Regions from separate parts of the Streptomyces sp. NPDC057950 genome, predicted to be linked through region 2. Evidence: predicted binding sites of a transcription regulator. Region 2 holds the regulator's gene; the other holds the start of a gene.
The links. Region 2 encodes HspR, which represses chaperone genes until heat shock. Its sites were predicted from a motif close to TTGAGNNNNNNNNNCTCAA; they were not measured.
Positions count from the first base shown of each region.

Region 1: lon (endopeptidase La) is a predicted target of HspR. The motif match lies at 1,602-1,620, and genes of this name have one in related genera.

Region 1 covers NZ_JBHVPP010000035.1:37,596-41,002, forward strand. Annotated here, with positions in the region: gene lon (endopeptidase La) at 1-1,579, opposite strand, end outside; gene ACFVTC_RS39570 (rhomboid-like protein) at 1,828-2,703, opposite strand; gene ACFVTC_RS39575 (spermidine synthase) at 3,114-3,407, shown strand, end outside.
Region 2 covers NZ_JBHVPP010000015.1:76,650-80,056, reverse strand. Annotated here, with positions in the region: gene dnaJ (molecular chaperone DnaJ) at 34-1,221, shown strand; gene ACFVTC_RS24415 (heat shock protein transcriptional repressor HspR) at 1,226-1,672, shown strand; gene ACFVTC_RS24410 (sugar ABC transporter substrate-binding protein) at 2,492-3,407, shown strand, end outside.

The DNA of each region.
Region 1 (3,407 bases), on a different contig from region 2:
CCCGCTCCAGCTGCCGCTGCAGCAGGTGGTCACGGGCGATGACGACCTTCTCGTCCTCGGTGTACCCGTCGAGCCTGACCAGCTCCATGCGGTCGAGCAGGGCCTCCGGGATGGCTTCGAGCACGTTGGCCGTCGCCAGGAACACCACGTCGCTGAGGTCGAGCTCGACCTCCAGGTAGTGGTCCCGGAAGGTGTGGTTCTGCGCGGGGTCGAGGACCTCCAGCAGGGCCGCGGCCGGGTCGCCCCGGAAGTCGGATCCCACCTTGTCGATCTCGTCCAGCAGGACCACCGGGTTCATGGACCCGGCCTCCTTGATGGCGCGGACGATACGGCCGGGCAGGGCGCCGACGTACGTACGCCGGTGGCCGCGGATCTCGGCCTCGTCCCGGACGCCGCCGAGGGCGACCCGGACGAACTTCCGGCCCATCGCGTGCGCGACGGACTCGCCGAGCGAGGTCTTGCCGACGCCGGGCGGTCCGACCAGCGCGAGCACCGCGCCGCCGCGCCGCCCGCCGACCACGCCGAGCCCGCGCTCGGAACGCCGCTTGCGCACGGCGAGGTACTCGGTGATGCGTTCCTTCACGTCGTCGAGTCCGGCGTGCTCGGCGTCCAGGACGGCCTTGGCGCCCTGGATGTCATACGCGCCGGTGTCGTCGGTCCGTTCGTTCCACGGCAGCTCCAGCACCGTGTCGAGCCAGGTGCGGATCCAGGAGCCCTCGGGCGACTGGTCACTGGACCGCTCCAGCTTGTCGACCTCCTTGAGGGCGGCCTCGCGGACCTTCTCGGGAAGGTCGGCGGCCTCGACGCGGGTCCGGTAGTCGTCCGACTCCTCGCCCTCCTTGGCGTCGCCGTTCAGCTCGCGCAGCTCCTTGCGGACCGCCTCCAGCTGGCGCCGCAGCAGGAACTCGCGCTGCTGCTTGTCGACGCCCTCCTGGACGTCCTTGGCGATGGACTCGGCGACGTCCTGCTCGGCGAGGTGCTCACGCAGCTGCTCGGTGGCGAGCTTCAGCCGGGCCACCGGGTCGGCGGTCTCCAGCAGCGTGACCTTCTGCTCGGTGCTCAGGAACGGGGAGTAACCGGAGTTGTCGGCGAGCGCGGACACGTCGTCGATGGCCTGTACGCGGTCCACGACCTGCCAGGCGGCGCGCTTGCGCAGCCAGCTGGTGGCGAGGGCCTTGTACTCCTTGACCAGTTCGGTGACGTGACCGGGCAGCGGGTCGGGCACGGTCTCGTCGATCTGGGTGCCCTCGACCCACAGCGCAGCACCGGGACCGGTCGTCCCGGCACCGATCTTCACGCGTCCACGGCCGCGGATCAGCGCGCCCGGGTCGCCGTCGGCCAGTCGGCCGACCTGCTCGACGGTGCCGAGCACACCGGTGCTCGGGTACGCCCCGTCGATGCGTGGCACCAGCAGTACCCGCGGCTTGCCGGGCTCCGACCGCGCGGCGGCCTGGGCAGCCTCCACCGCGGCGCGCACATCGGCGTCGTTCAGGTCCAGCGGAACCACCATCCCGGGCAGCACGACCTCGTCGTCGAGCGGCAGCACGGGCAGGGTGAGCGATGTGGACGTCGAAGCCATGATCTTCCCTCCGGCAGTCAAGTTGAGCTACACCGACTCAATGCACGTGAGTCCCCGATTGTTCCCCGGGGCCCGTTCGCTCTGAGCGATCACTCGGCCACCCCTGGGGCTACGGGAATCCGCACAGGTCAGCGCCGACCTCGACGCACCGATGGGCCGACGGGAGTGCACCCGGCCGGGGGCTCACCGCAAGAACCCCCTCGCGTCGCGCCCTGTTCCCGCGGGCCCCTGGGGGCGGCGGTCGGGTCCTAGGCGGCGAGGGTGCCGGGCGCCTGGGCAGCCCGGACGGCGGGGCCGGCCGTGTCGCGGCCGCCGCGTCCGTCCGCGCCGGCCCGGTGCCGGCGCCGTATCAGCGGCCAGGTCGAGACCCCGACCGCCAGGGACAGCAGGTGTCCCCAGTCGGTCATCGGATCCCGGAACGCGATCAGGTCGCCGACCAGCACCCCGGCGAAGCCCATCAGCACCGGCCAGCGCAGCCACGGCGTCAGCAGCCCGGCGAGGGCACCTACGCTCGCGGCGACACCGAAGCTGATGCCGTAGTCGAGACGGTGCAGGGAACTGCCGGGAAGGTGTCCGGCCAGCACCGACAGGCCGACGGGCACCTCGGTGGCCAGCGTGGCCACGACATGGCCGAGCAGGAAGACACCCGCCGCCCGCAGTCCGCCTATGCGCCGTTCCAGCGCGGTCAGGACGAGCACGAACCCGGCCGCGTACATCGACGCGACCCCGCCGGCGATCCACAGCGCGCTGGCCAGCAGCACCAGCACCGGATGGCGGGCGAGGTGCGCCACGTCCGTACTGGAGCCCTGCTGCAGGGCGTGGACGAGGGAGGGGGCCGCGTGGTCAGCGGTCACCGACACGACGGCGAGGACGGCCGCGTACCCGAAGGTGAAGGGTGTGCCGGTGGGGGTGGGGAGCAGCCGCCAGGGCCGCGGCACGCGTGTCCGGGCGAGGGCACGGGTGCGGGCGCGAGAGGCGGGCGGGCGGAGCGCGGATGTCTCCGTGACCGCGTCGCCTCGCTGCCGCGGCATGCCGTCCAGCACGGACGTGCCGCCGGCTTCCGTGTTCTCGGGCGTGGCGTCCGACGGGGAGGTCGTGGCCGCCGCGGTCGTGCTCCGGTCCAAGGTGGAGGGCTCCTTCCGTCCCCACCCACCCTTGGGTGTCCCACGCGCCACTGTCTATGACCGACGCCACCCGCGGGCGGATTCACAGCAACCCCTCACCCAGGAACGCCGCGCGGGCTGCCGGGGCGTGCGTGCCGCGGTGACGGCGGGCCGACGACACCGTGTCGCCGTCGCCGTGTCATACGTCGACGTGTCGCCGTAGCCGTATGTATGGAGGACGGCCGGTCGGCACCGGCCTCGCCGGGCGGACCCGCGAGGCGCGTACGCGGGGCGCCGGCCGCCCGGACACCCGGGGCGTGGGCCCGGACGGCGCGCCCGGGGAGGGGACGGCGTGCCCGGGGATCGGTGCCGCCCCGCACCCGGGGATCGGTGCCGCCGCGCCTCCGGGGCGGACTGCCAGGATGGGCGCCATGACGGCTCCGTACGACACCCCCGTAGTCATCGACCGCAGGGAAGGCCCGTACGGCGAGGTCGTGTTGCGGCGCCACGGCGCACTGCTGCAGATCATCGCCAACGGGTGCTTCCTGATGGACACCTCGGACGGCCGCTCGGAGCGGCTGCTCGTCGACGCCGCGTACGACGCCCTCGAGGGACGCCCGGAGCCGGACGTGCTGATCGGCGGACTCGGCGTCGGGTTCTCGCTCGCCCACGCGGCGGCGGACCGGCGCTGGGGGCGCATCATCGTCGTCGAACGCGAGCGGGCC
Region 2 (3,407 bases):
CGTTGACACGATGAGGAAGGAGGGACGTCGAGGATGAGCACCAAGGACTTCATCGAGAAGGACTACTACAAGGTCCTCGGCGTCCCCAAGGACGCCACCGAGGCCGAGATCAAGAAGGCGTACCGGAAGCTCGCCCGCGAGTTCCACCCGGACGCCAACAAGGGCAACGCCAAGGCCGAGGAGCGCTTCAAGGAGATCTCCGAGGCGAACGACATCCTCGGGGACGCCAAGAAGCGCAAGGAGTACGACGAGGCGCGCGCCCTCTTCGGCAACGGCGGCTTCCGTCCGGGGCCCGGGGCGGGCGGCGGCAACTTCAACTTCGACCTGGGCGACCTCTTCGGAGGCGGCGCCCAGGGCGGAGCGGGCGGCGGGACCGGCGGCTTCGGCGGCGGCATAGGCGACGTCTTCGGGGGCCTTTTCAACCGCGGCGGCGCGGGCACCGGCGCCCGGACCCAGCCCCGGCGCGGCCAGGACATCGACACCGAGGTGACGCTGAGCTTCACCGAGGCGGTGGACGGCGCGACGGTCCCGCTGCGGATGACGTCCCAGGCGCCCTGCAAGGCATGTTCGGGCACCGGCGACAAGAACGGCACACCGCGTGTGTGCCCGACCTGCGTCGGCACCGGCCAGGTGGCGCGGGGCTCCGGCGGCGGGTTCTCGCTGACGGACCCCTGCCCGGACTGCAAGGGCCGCGGTCTGATCGCCGAGCACCCCTGCATGGAGTGCTCGGGCAGCGGTCGGGCCAAGTCGTCCCGCACGATGCAGGTCCGCATCCCGGCGGGCGTCACCGACTCGCAGCGGATCCGGCTGCGCGGCAAGGGCGGGCCCGGCGAACGGGGCGGCCCGGCCGGTGACCTGTACGTCACGGTCCATGTGGACGCCCACCCGGTCTTCGGCCGCAAGGGCGACAACCTCACCGTCGCCGTGCCCGTCACCTTCGCGGAGGCGGCCCTCGGCGGCGAGGTGCGGGTACCGACCCTGGGCGGTCCCCCGGTCACCCTGAAACTGCCCCCGGGCACGCCCAACGGCCGTACGATGCGGGCCCGCGGCAAGGGCGCGGTCCGCAAGGACGGCACCCGCGGCGACCTCCTCGTCACCGTCGAGGTCGCGGTCCCCACGGACGTGTCGGGCAAGGCGCGTGACGCCCTGGAGGCGTATCGCGAGGCAACCGCGGACGAGGACCCGCGTGCGGAGCTGTTCCAGGCCGCGAAGGGAGCATGAGCAGATGGACGGCCGTCGTCGAAACCCCTATGAACTGACCGAGGAGACCCCGGTCTACGTCATCTCGGTGGCGGCCCAGCTCTCCGGCCTGCACCCGCAGACCCTGCGCCAGTACGACCGCCTCGGCCTGGTCTCCCCGGACCGCACGCCGGGACGCGGCCGGCGCTACTCGGCCCGCGACATCGAACTGCTGCGCACCGTCCAGCAGTTGTCGCAGGACGAGGGCATCAACCTGGCCGGCATCAAACGCATCATCGAGCTGGAGAACCAGGTCGCCGCGCTCCAGTCCCGTGTCGTGGAACTGGAGTCGGCCCTGGACGGCGCGGCGACGGCCATGCGGCAGCGTGAGGCCGCCGTGCACGCCTCCTACCGGCGGGACCTGGTCCCGTACCAGGAGGTCCAGCAGACGAGCGCGCTGGTGGTGTGGCGGCCGAAGCGGTCGCCGGAGTAGTTCCCGATCGTCGAAGGGGCCGGGAGGTGGATCACCTCCCGGCCCCTTCGCGTGTCCGCGTCCGGGGCCGCGCACGTCGCGCGAAGTGGTCCGAGGAGCCGTCGAGTTGTCCGCGGAGGCGCGGGGGACCCGACGTCCGCGGGAGGGGCCGTGCGGCGCGATCGACGTGGCAGGGGTTTGCCGGCGGGAACGGTGAGGCCGACGGTCCGTCCCCGGGTGGTGGTGACGTCGCGGTGGGGGCCGGTCGCGCGGGTGTCGCGAGAGGGGTCCGAATCGGCCAAGTCCGCACCGCGGACGCCGCGGTCCGTTTTCTTCGGTGTGCCCCACAAAGCGACGTTCACGTGAACTGCCCTTTGTGGGCGGGCGAGACATAAACGGTCATTGCGGCCGGAGTTGTGCGATGCGCGCGACATGCGGGTTCATGGGTGACGCAGATCACTGCGCCCCCGGTGCGGGCCGTCACGTCGTGTCGGGCCGGGCTCGCGGCCGTCCGTCCGGAGCTGCGGTGATGCTCGGCCGCCTTCAAGTCCGCAGGTCGGGGGCGGGGGTTGTCCGGCCTTGACGGGGTGTGTGGGAACGAGGTGGGCCGCAGGCGTTACGTGGAAGTGGAGGTGCACTCTCTTCCCATCGTGTTCACTTGGGGAACACAGAACGCTGTTGCCATCTCGTTAAGTGGTTACTCCTTGACGCTGAGGTGATCGCCGCGTTGGCTTTCAGCCACCTGGGTCGCAATGCAGCTACCTCGCCCGGAAGGCACCTGATGTGAACACTCGTAACACCCGGCTTCGTCGTACGGCCATAGCCCTGGCCTCGTCCGCGATGGCCGTCTCACTCGCCGGCTGCGGGGTCGTGGACGGGATCGGCGGCAGCGACTCCAAGGCGAGCCCGACCAAGGGCGACGACATCAAGGTGGGTCTCCTTCTCCCCGAGAAGGGGAACACCCGTTACGAGAAGTTCGATCACCCGATCATCGACGAGCAGGTCAAGAAGCTCACCAACGGCAAGGGCGAGGTCGTCTACCGCAACGCCGAGCAGAGCGCGAGCAAGCAGAACGCCCAGCTCCAGGAGTTGGTGGACGACAAGGTCGACGTCCTCCTCGTGGACGCGGTCGACTCCAAGGCGATCGCGGGCGGCGTGCGCAAGGCCAAGGCCGCGGGTATCCCCGTCATCGCCTACGACCGCCTGGCGCAGGGCCCGATCGACGCGTACATCTCCTTCGACAACGAACTCGTCGGCGAGGTGCAGGCCAAGGAACTGCTGAAGGCGCTGGGCACCGCCGCCGCCACGAAGCAGATCGTGATGATGAACGGCTCGCTCACCGACCCGAACGCGGCGCAGTTCAAGGCGGGCGCCATGTCCGTGCTCGACGGCAAGGTCGAGATCGCGCGGAGGTACGACACCAAGGACTGGGACCCGGTCAACGCCAAGAAAAACATGGTGGAGGCGATCTCGGCCATCGGCATCAACAACATCGCCGGTGTCTACTCCGCCAACGACGGCATCGCGGGCGCGGTCATCGACGCCATGAAGACCATGGGTGTCAGCAACGTGCCGCCGGTCACCGGCCAGGACGCCGAACTCGACGCCGTGCAGCGGATCCTCGCGGGCGACCAGTACATGAGCGTCTACAAGTCGTACCCGCAGGAGGCGACCGCCGCCGCCGAGATGGCCGTGGCCAAGGTCCAGGGCCGCGGGATCGAGTTCGACGCGCTGACCCGCGACAAGGTCGACAGCC